Linked DNA regions of Kitasatospora fiedleri. The protein of the gene in region 1 binds, or shares a complex with, the protein of each later gene. Links are inferred from orthologs where the notes say so. Each region holds a gene or a part of one and is shown in the gene's direction. Other genes may lie near its edges.

Region 1 (4,433 bases):
CACCAGGCCCCGCACGCCGTGCGCCCCGCACTCGGCGACCGCGCCGGGGACGGCCGGCTCCGGCACCGCGATCACCGCGAGGTCCACCGGCCCGGGGACGTCCAGCACCGAGCGGTGGGTGGGCACGCCCTCCAGTTCGGTGCCGGGCTCGGCGCCCCGGTTCACCGCGTACACCGGGCCGTCGAAGCCGGAGCGGACGTCGCGCAGCAGCGCCCGGCCGACCGAGTGCGGGTTGCGCGAGACCCCGATCACGGCGATCGAACGGGGCGTCAGCAGGCGCTGCACGGAGCGGGCTTCGGCGCGGTGCTCGCGGGCGCGCATGACGGCCAGCGAGGCGGCGGTCGGCTCCAGGTCGAACTCCAGGTGCACCACGCCGTCGGCGAAGCTGCGCCGCTGGGTGTACCCGGCGTCGGTGAAGACCTTCACCATCTTCCGGTTCTCCGGCAGCACCTCGGCGGTGAAGCGGCGGATGCCGCGCTCCTGCGCGACCGCCGCGATGTGCTCCAGCAGCGCGGAGGCGATGCCCCGGCCCTGGTGCGCGTCCTGCACCAGGAACGCGACCTCGGCGTCGGTGCCGGTGGTGGACGGCATCCCGTCCTTGTCGATCCGGTCGTAGCGGACGGTGGCGACGAACCTGTCGCGCACGACGAGGGCCAGGCCGACCCGGTTCACGTAGTCGTGCCGGGTGAAGCGGCGGACGTCCTTGTCGGACAGGTGCGGGTAGGGGGCGAAGAACCGGAAGTACTTCGACTGGTCCGAGACCTGCTCGTAGAACTCCACCAGGCGGTCCGCGTCGTCGGCGGTGATCGGCCGGATCCGGGCGGTGCCGCCGTCCCGCAGCAGGACGTCCGCCTCCCAGTGCTGGGGGTACCCGTTGTCCGCCGCCGCGCGCTCGTGCTCCACGCCCGCCAGCGTAGTCGTCGGCGAGCCTGATGGCGCCAGGCGTGCCGGGCGCGGCACGCTGGCCGTGCCGTCGCCGCGCCCCCGCGCCGACGGGCCCGCAGTGCCCGACCGTGCAACACTGGTCTAGACAACACTGCACCACCCTGCACCACGTGAAAGGCACCTCTCATGGCTGAGCGCCGCGTCACCATCGGTTGGGCCGAGGGCCTGCACGCCCGTCCCGCCTCCGTCTTCGTCAAGGCCGTCACCTCCACCGGCGTCCCGATGACCATCGCCAAGGAGGGCGGCGCCCCGGTCAACGCCGGCTCCATGCTCGGCCTCCTCGCCCTCGGCGCGGTCGGCGGCGACACCGTCGTCCTCGCCGCCGACGCGGACGGCGCCGAGGCCGCGCTCGACCGCGTCGCCAAGCTGGTCCAGGAGGGCCTGGACGAGCTGCCCGCCGCATAAGCAGAGCGCCCCGCCAGGGGCTCGGGGAACGGCGAGCCCGGGTCTGCTGCCGGTGCGCGCCGCTGCTTCGGGTTCCGTTCACTGCACGCAGCAGCACGGACCTCCGACGGGCTCCGGCCGCCAGCAGCACGGCCCCGCCGTTCCCCGGGCCCCGGATGCGCGCCCCGCCGTATCTCCTCAGCCACTCACCAGCGCCCAGCCCGCCGCCTCGCGGCGGGTGCCCGGGAGGAGCAGGGGGACGGCCAGGAGCAGGGCGGCACCGGCGAAGTAGGGAGCGCGGGGGCCCCACTGGTGGGCGAGGACGCCGGCGAGGGCCGCGCCCGTCGCGCCCGCGGCGCTGAAGACGAGCTGGTAGGCCATGGAGACCCGGCCCAGCAGGCGGGAGGGGATCTGGGCCTGACGGAGGGTCACTCCGCCGATCGCCCAGGCAAACTCGGTGAGGCCGTAGGCGGCGACACCGAGGGCCGCGATCTCGGAGGCGGGGGCGAGCGCCACCAGCAGCGCGCAGGTCGCCGAGCCGAGGACACCGGCGACCATGGTGGTACGGACGCCCCAGCGGTGCAGCAGCCGCGGGGTGAGGGCACTGCCGAGCAGGCCGCCGACGGCGAAGGCCGCGACCAGCAGGGCGAATCCGGTGGGGCCGAGGTGCTGGGCGCGGCTGGTGTAGAGGACCAGGACGGCGATCAGCCCGGAGGAGACCGCCCCCGAGACGCCGCCGGCCAGGCAGAGCCGGAACAGGACGGGGCGGCCGCGCAGCCAGCGCAGTGCTTCGGCGACCTGACTCCCCAGCGGGGCCCGCCCGGTGGCGTCCGCCGCCCGGCCGGGGTGGAAGTCTCCGCGCAGCAGGAGCACCAGGGCGGCCGCGACGGCGAAGGAGAGGGTGTCGACGGCGAGCGGGAGCGCCGCGGCCAGCCCGAACAGCACCGCGCCGAGCGGGGTGCCCAGCAGGGTGTCGGCGATCAGGGCGCTGGCCTGCAGCCGGGAGTTGGCCCGGGCCCGTTCGGCGGGCGGGACCAGGGTGGGGACCATGCCGGACCAGCCGGCGCTGTAGAGGATCTCGCCGGTGCCGAGCAGCAGCGCGGCCAGCACCAGCCAGCCGATCCAGGCGGTCCCGGCGGCGACCGCGACGGCCAGCGCGCCGACCACGAGGGTGCGGGCGGCGTCGGCCCAGAAGAGGATGCGGCGGCGGTCGAGCCGGTCGGCCCAGGCCCCGGCGGGGAGGGCGAGCAGCAGCGAGGGCAGTTGGCCGGCCAGCGCGACCAGGGCGATCAGCCGGGCGTCGCCGGTGAGCCCGACGGCGAGCAGCGGGAGGGCGACGAAGCGCATACCGTCGCCGAGGCTGGATATGGTGACGGACGCCCAGAGGACGGGGAAGCCGCGCGAATACATGAACAAAAATATCGTTCACGTTTTTCCGGTGCGTCAAGAGGCCCGTCCGCCCGGCACCGCAGAAGGAGAGTGAGCCCGCCGTGTCCCCCCTGGTCCGCGAGCCGCAGCAGCAGCGCAGCCGCGAGAAGTTCGCCCGCATCCTGGCCACCACCGCCCGGCTGCTGGACACCATGCCGTTCGACCAGCTCAGCACCAAGCAGATCGCGGCCGAGGCCGGGATGTCGGTGGGGGCGCTGTACCGGTTCTTCCCGGACAAGGAGGCGGTGCTCGAAACGCTGGAGCGCAGTTGGCTGGAGGGCGACCTGCGGCTGCTGGCCACCGCCACCGACCCGGCGGCGGTGGCGGCCTGCGCGTCGTCCGAGCAGTTCCTCGCCCGGGTGGTCGAGGCGTACGCGGACCGGTTCCGCACCCTGCCCGGCTACCGGCACGTGTGGTTCCACGTGGCGAAGGTCCCCGCGCTGGCGAGCGAGGGGGCCGAGGTGGACCGGCGGATCGTGGAGCGCGTGCACGAGGTGCTGGTGGACTCGTTCGGGCTGGCGGGCACGGCCGAGACCCGCCGCCGGGCGGGTGTGGCCGTGGCCGTGGCCGTGCGGATGCTCGGCCTGGCGTTCCAGGAGGACCCGCAGGGCGACCCGGAGATCCTCGCGGACATCCCGCTGGTGCTGGACCGGTACGTCTTCGCCCCGGCCCGCAGCACCTCCGGGCCCTGACCGGCCGTCAGCCCTTCACGCAGATCACCTGCTTGAGGTGCGCCACCACCTCGACCAGATCCCGCTGCTGCTCGATGACCTTCTCGATCGGCTTGTACGCGCCGGGGATCTCGTCGACCACGCCGGCGTCCTTGCGGCACTCGACGCCCGCCGTCTGCGCGACCAGGTCCGCCGTGGTGAAGCGCTTCTTGGCCGCCGTCCGGCTCATCTTCCGACCGGCGCCGTGCGAGGCCGAGTTGAACGAGGCGGCGTTCCCCAGGCCCTTCACGATGTACGAGCCGGTGCCCATCGAGCCCGGGATGATGCCGTACTCGCCGGAGCCGGCCCGGATCGCGCCCTTGCGGGTGACGAGCAGGTCGACGCCGTCGTAGCGCTCCTCGGCCACGTAGTTGTGGTGGCAGGAGATCATCGGCTCGAACACGGCCCGGGCCTTGGGCAGTTCGCGGCGGACCGCGTCCTGGAACAGGACCATCATCAGCGCCCGGTTGTGCTTGGCGTACTCCTGCGCCCAGAACAGGTCGGAGCGGTAGGCGGCCATCTGCGGGGTGTCGGCGATGAAGACCGCGAGGTCGCGGTCGATCAGGCCCTGGTTGTGCGGCAGGGACCGGGCGATCGACATGTGGTGCTCGGCCAGCTCCTTGCCGATGTTGCGCGAACCGGAGTGCAGCATCAGCCAGACCGCGCCGTCGTCGTCCAGGCAGAGCTCGATGAAGTGGTTGCCGCCGCCGAGGGTGGCCATCTGCTGGGCGGCCCGCTCGCGCCGCCAGCGGACGTCCGGCGCGATGCCGTCGAAGCGCCGCCAGAAGTCGTCCCAGCCGGCGGTGGACACGCCGTGCAGCTTGCCCGGGTCGACCGGGTCGGTGTGCAGGCCGCGGCCGACCGGGATGGCCTGCTCGATCCGGTGGCGCAGGTGCGACAGGTCGTCGGGCAGGTCCTTCGCGGTGAGCGAGGACTTCACGGCCGTCATCCCGCAGCCGATGTCGA
Region 2 (4,666 bases), 4.0 Mb from region 1 along the record:
CGCTCGCAAGCGGCTATGTGCTCCTTAGAAAGGAGGTGATCCAGCCGCACCTTCCGGTACGGCTACCTTGTTACGACTTCGTCCCAATCGCTGGTCCCACCTTCGACGGCTCCTCCCCTTGCGGGTTAGGCCACCGGCTTCGGGTGTTACCGACTTTCGTGACGTGACGGGCGGTGTGTACAAGGCCCGGGAACGTATTCACCGCAGCATGCTGATCTGCGATTACTAGCAACTCCAACTTCATGGGGTCGAGTTGCAGACCCCAATCCGAACTGAGACCGGCTTTTTGGGATTCGCTCCGCCTCGCGGCATCGCAGCCCTTTGTACCGGCCATTGTAGCACGTGTGCAGCCCAAGACATAAGGGGCATGATGATTTGACGTCGTCCCCACCTTCCTCCGAGTTGACCCCGGCAGTCTCCTGTGAGTCCCCGACATTACTCGCTGGCAACACAGAACAAGGGTTGCGCTCGTTGCGGGACTTAACCCAACATCTCACGACACGAGCTGACGACAACCATGCACCACCTGTACACCGACCACAAGGGGGCGCCCATCTCTGGACGTTTCCGGCGTATGTCAAGCCTTGGTAAGGTTCTTCGCGTTGCGTCGAATTAAGCCACATGCTCCGCTGCTTGTGCGGGCCCCCGTCAATTCCTTTGAGTTTTAGCCTTGCGGCCGTACTCCCCAGGCGGGGAACTTAATGCGTTAGCTGCGGCACCGACGACGTGGAATGTCGCCAACACCTAGTTCCCAACGTTTACGGCGTGGACTACCAGGGTATCTAATCCTGTTCGCTCCCCACGCTTTCGCTCCTCAGCGTCAGTAATGGCCCAGAGATCCGCCTTCGCCACCGGTGTTCCTCCTGATATCTGCGCATTTCACCGCTACACCAGGAATTCCGATCTCCCCTACCACACTCCAGCCTGCCCGTATCGTATGCAGACCCGGGGTTAAGCCCCGGGCTTTCACATCCGACGCGACAGGCCGCCTACGAGCTCTTTACGCCCAATAATTCCGGACAACGCTCGCACCCTACGTATTACCGCGGCTGCTGGCACGTAGTTAGCCGGTGCTTCTTCTGCAGGTACCGTCACTTGCGCTTCTTCCCTGCTGAAAGAGGTTTACAACCCGAAGGCCGTCATCCCTCACGCGGCGTCGCTGCATCAGGCTTCCGCCCATTGTGCAATATTCCCCACTGCTGCCTCCCGTAGGAGTCTGGGCCGTGTCTCAGTCCCAGTGTGGCCGGTCGCCCTCTCAGGCCGGCTACCCGTCGTCGCCTTGGTAGGCCATTACCCCACCAACAAGCTGATAGGCCGCGGGATCATCCTGAACCGCCGGAGCTTTCCACCAACCCCCATGCAGGAGAAGGTCGTATCCGGTATTAGACCTCGTTTCCAAGGCTTGTCCCAGAGTTCAGGGCAGATTCCCCACGTGTTACTCACCCGTTCGCCACTGATCCACCCCGAAGGGCTTCACCGTTCGACTTGCATGTGTTAAGCACGCCGCCAGCGTTCGTCCTGAGCCAGGATCAAACTCTCCGTGAATGCTTCCACGAAAGAGCGGCACGGCAACCACCGGAATAGGGCGGCCCCGCGCACTGCGTCCTCGCTAGTGTTTTACTTCAAAAGGAATCTCCAACCCCGAACAGAGTCGAGGCCGGGGATGTCAACATATCTGGCGTTGACTTTTGGCACGCTGTTGAGTTCTCAAGGAACGGACGCTTCCTTCGAGCCGCATTTCTGCGAACTCCCCGGGCGCTTCGTTCTTTCGTGTTTCGAGCTTACCAGACTGTTTATTCGGCGTTGACCGAAGCTTTACTCGCCTGACTTGCTCTGTTTACCGCCGTTGCGCGGCGACCTGAGCAACCATAGCGGGTCGGTGGCCGAGCACCTAATCGGGGCGGGGGCGGAGTTCACTCGGTTGGGCCTGCGCGGGGCGGGTGGGAGTGGCAGGTGGGGGCTCACTCGGATGCCGTAGAGTGCGGCGGGTTGGCCGAGAGGACTAGACCACTTGCGGGTGGCGGGGTCGACGGGGAGGGCGCGGGGCGGTCGGTTCGTGTGCGGCTCGGTTGGGGCGGGAGGGGATCTTCACCCGGGCGGCTCGCGGGCGTTATGTCATGGGATGTCCGAAGTTGACGTAATTTTGGTTCAGTCGATCAATGGGCCGCTGCCCGCGGCCGCACGCGATGTACTCCGTACCTGGGAGGCTCCACCATGACCACTGTCACGTCGCCGCTCGCCGGTCGCGCTGTCGGCCTCGCCAACGTTCCCGACCCGGTGTTCGCGGGGGCCATGGTCGGGCCGGGGACGGCGATCGATCCGTTGCGGGAGCCGATCGACGCGGTGGCTCCGGTGGACGGGCAGGTGGTGTCGATGCATCCGCACGCGTTCGTGGTGATGGACGAGAACGGGCACGGGGTGCTGACGCACCTGGGGATCGACACGGTGCAGCTCAATGGGGAGGGGTTCGAGCTGCTGGTGCACAAGGGGGACCGGGTGAAGCGGGGGCAGCCGGTGATCAAGTGGAATCCGGCGGCGGTGGAGGCGGCCGGGAAGTCCCCGATCTCGCCGATCGTGGCGCTGGAGGCGTCGGCGGAGCAGTTGAGCGGGGTGGCGGAGTCGGGCGATGTCACGGCCGGCGGCGAGCTGTTCATCTGGAACTGACGGAAGTGACGGAACTGACGGCGACGGACGGCGAAGGGGTTTCGGACCATGGAGCGGACGCTGCGGGGCGTGGGGGTCAGCCACGGGGTCGCCATCGGGCAGGTGCGGCACATGGGGACGGCGGTGCTGGAGCCGCCGGTGACCCAGGTGTCGGCCGAGGAGGTGCCGCGGGAGCGGGCCCGGGCGCAGGCGGCGGTGGACGCGGTGGCCGCGGACCTGGTGGCGCGCGGGAACCTGGCGGGGGGTGAGGCGCAGGCGGTGCTGGAGGCGCAGGCGCTGATGGCGCAGGACCCGGAGCTGTCGGCGGACGTGAACCGGCGGATCGAGTCGGGGAGCAGTGCGGAGCGCGGGGTGTACGACGCGTTCGCGGCGTACCGGGAGCTGTTGGCGGCGGCGGGTGAGTACCTGGCCGGGCGGGTGGCGGACCTGGACGACGTGCGGAACCGGATCGTGGCGCGGCTGCTGGGGGTGCCGATGCCGGGGGTGCCGGACAGTGACGAGCCGTACGTGCTGCTGGCGCGGGACCTGGCGCCGGCGGACACGGCGTTGCTGGACCCGTCGCTGGTGCTGGGGTTCGTGACGGAGGAGGGCGGGCCGACCTCGCACAGCGCGATCCTGGCGCGGGCGATGGGGGTGCCGGCGGTGGTGGCGCTGGCGGGGGCGACAGGGTTGGCGGAGGGGGTGGTGGTGGCGGTCGACGGGGCGTCGGGCGAGGTGGTGGTGGAGCCGGCGGCGGATCGGCAGGAGGAGTTGCGGCGGCTGGCGGCGGAGCGGAAGGCCGCGCTGGCGGCGTCGAGCGGGCCGGGGCGGACGTCGGACGGGTTCATGGTGCCGTTGCTGGCGAACGTGGGTGGTCCGGGGGACGTGCCGGCGGCGTTGGAGAACGGGGCGGAGGGCGTCGGGCTGTTCCGGACGGAGTTCCTGTTCCTGGACGATTCGGCGCACGCGCCGAGCGAGGACAAGCAGGTCGAGGCGTACCGGAAGGTGCTGGAGGCGTTTCCGGGGGCCCGGGTGGTGGTGCGGGTGCTGGACGCGGGGGCGGACAAGCCGTTGGAGTTCCTGACGCCTGGGGACGAGCCGAATCCGGCGCTGGGGGTGCGCGGGTTGCGGACGCTGCTGGAGCACCCGGAGGTGCTGCGGTCGCAGTTGCGGGCGCTGGCGCGGGCGGCGGAGGGGTTGACGGTGCGCCTGGAGGTGATGGCGCCGATGGTGGCGGACGGGGTGGACGCGCGGGCGTTCGCGGCGGCCTGTCGGGAGGTGGGGTTGGACGCCAAGTACGGGGCGATGGTGGAGATCCCGTCGGCGGCGCTGCGGGCCGGGGCGATCCTGCGGGAGGTGGAGTTCGTGTCGCTGGGGACGAACGACCTGGCGCAGTACGCGTTCGCGGCGGACCGGCAGGTGGGGTCGTTGGCGCGGTTGCAGGACCCGTGGCAGCCGGCGCTGCTGGACCTGATCGCGGCGGCGGCGGAGGCGGCGAAGGCGGCCGGGAAGAGCTGCGGGGTGTGCGGGGAGGCGGCGTCGGACCCGCTGTTGGCGTGCGTGCTGACGGGGCTCGGGGTGACGAGCCTGTCGATGGGTGCGGCGGCGATCCCGTACGTGCGGGCGGGGTTGGCGCGGGCGTCGTTGGCGCAGTGCCAGCGGGCGGCCGGGGCCGCGCGGGCGGCGGACGGTGCGGAGGAGGCGCGGGAGGCGGCGCAGCGGGTGCTGTCCGGGGAGTAGGGGTCACGGACTCCCGAGGGGTCGCTGCCGCCGTGGGGGCGGTGGCGGCCCCTCGGGGCCTTCTCCGGCTAGGGCTGCTTGCGGGTGGTGGCGAGCTGTTCGAAGAAGCGCAGGTGGTCGAGGTTGTCGACGGAGCCGGGGTTGACGGCCTGGGTGAGGGGGGTGCCGCCGAGCAGGCGCTTGACGGGGACTTCGAGGCGCTTGCCGGTGAGGGTGTGCGGGAGGCCCCGGACGGTGATCACCTCGTCGGGGACGTGGCGCGGGGAGAGTTGGGTGCGCAGTG

What was found.
Region 2: the proteins of QMQ26_RS24930 (region 1) and QMQ26_RS07205 are in contact, whole or in part, in an NMR structure (PDB 1GGR), measured with the Escherichia coli proteins. The link is inferred for Kitasatospora fiedleri from one-to-one orthologs.

Annotation. Positions count from the first base shown.
Region 1 is NZ_OX419519.1:5,456,793-5,461,225, reverse strand. The notes cover bases 1-2,710. They hold QMQ26_RS24930 (HPr family phosphocarrier protein), read left to right. Parts: upstream 1-1,071; coding sequence 1,072-1,350; downstream 1,351-2,710. Other genes in these bases: QMQ26_RS24925 (MFS transporter), read right to left, coding at 1,528-2,710; QMQ26_RS24935 (bifunctional acetate--CoA ligase family protein/GNAT family N-acetyltransferase), read right to left, coding at 1-903. In the rest of the region: more of QMQ26_RS24925, read right to left, coding at 2,711-2,739; QMQ26_RS24920 (TetR/AcrR family transcriptional regulator), read left to right, coding at 2,820-3,449; QMQ26_RS24915 (RtcB family protein), read right to left, coding at 3,457-4,433.
Region 2 is NZ_OX419519.1:1,482,444-1,487,109, forward strand. The notes cover bases 997-3,939. They hold QMQ26_RS07205 (PTS sugar transporter subunit IIA), read left to right. Parts: upstream 997-2,214; coding sequence 2,215-2,664; downstream 2,665-3,939. Other genes in these bases: ptsP (phosphoenolpyruvate--protein phosphotransferase), read left to right, coding at 2,713-3,939. Outside these bases: more of ptsP, read left to right, coding at 3,940-4,383; QMQ26_RS07215 (acetoacetate--CoA ligase), read right to left, coding at 4,452-4,666. UniProt on the Escherichia coli protein: The phosphoenolpyruvate-dependent sugar phosphotransferase system (sugar PTS), a major carbohydrate active transport system, catalyzes the phosphorylation of incoming sugar substrates concomitantly with their translocation across the cell membrane.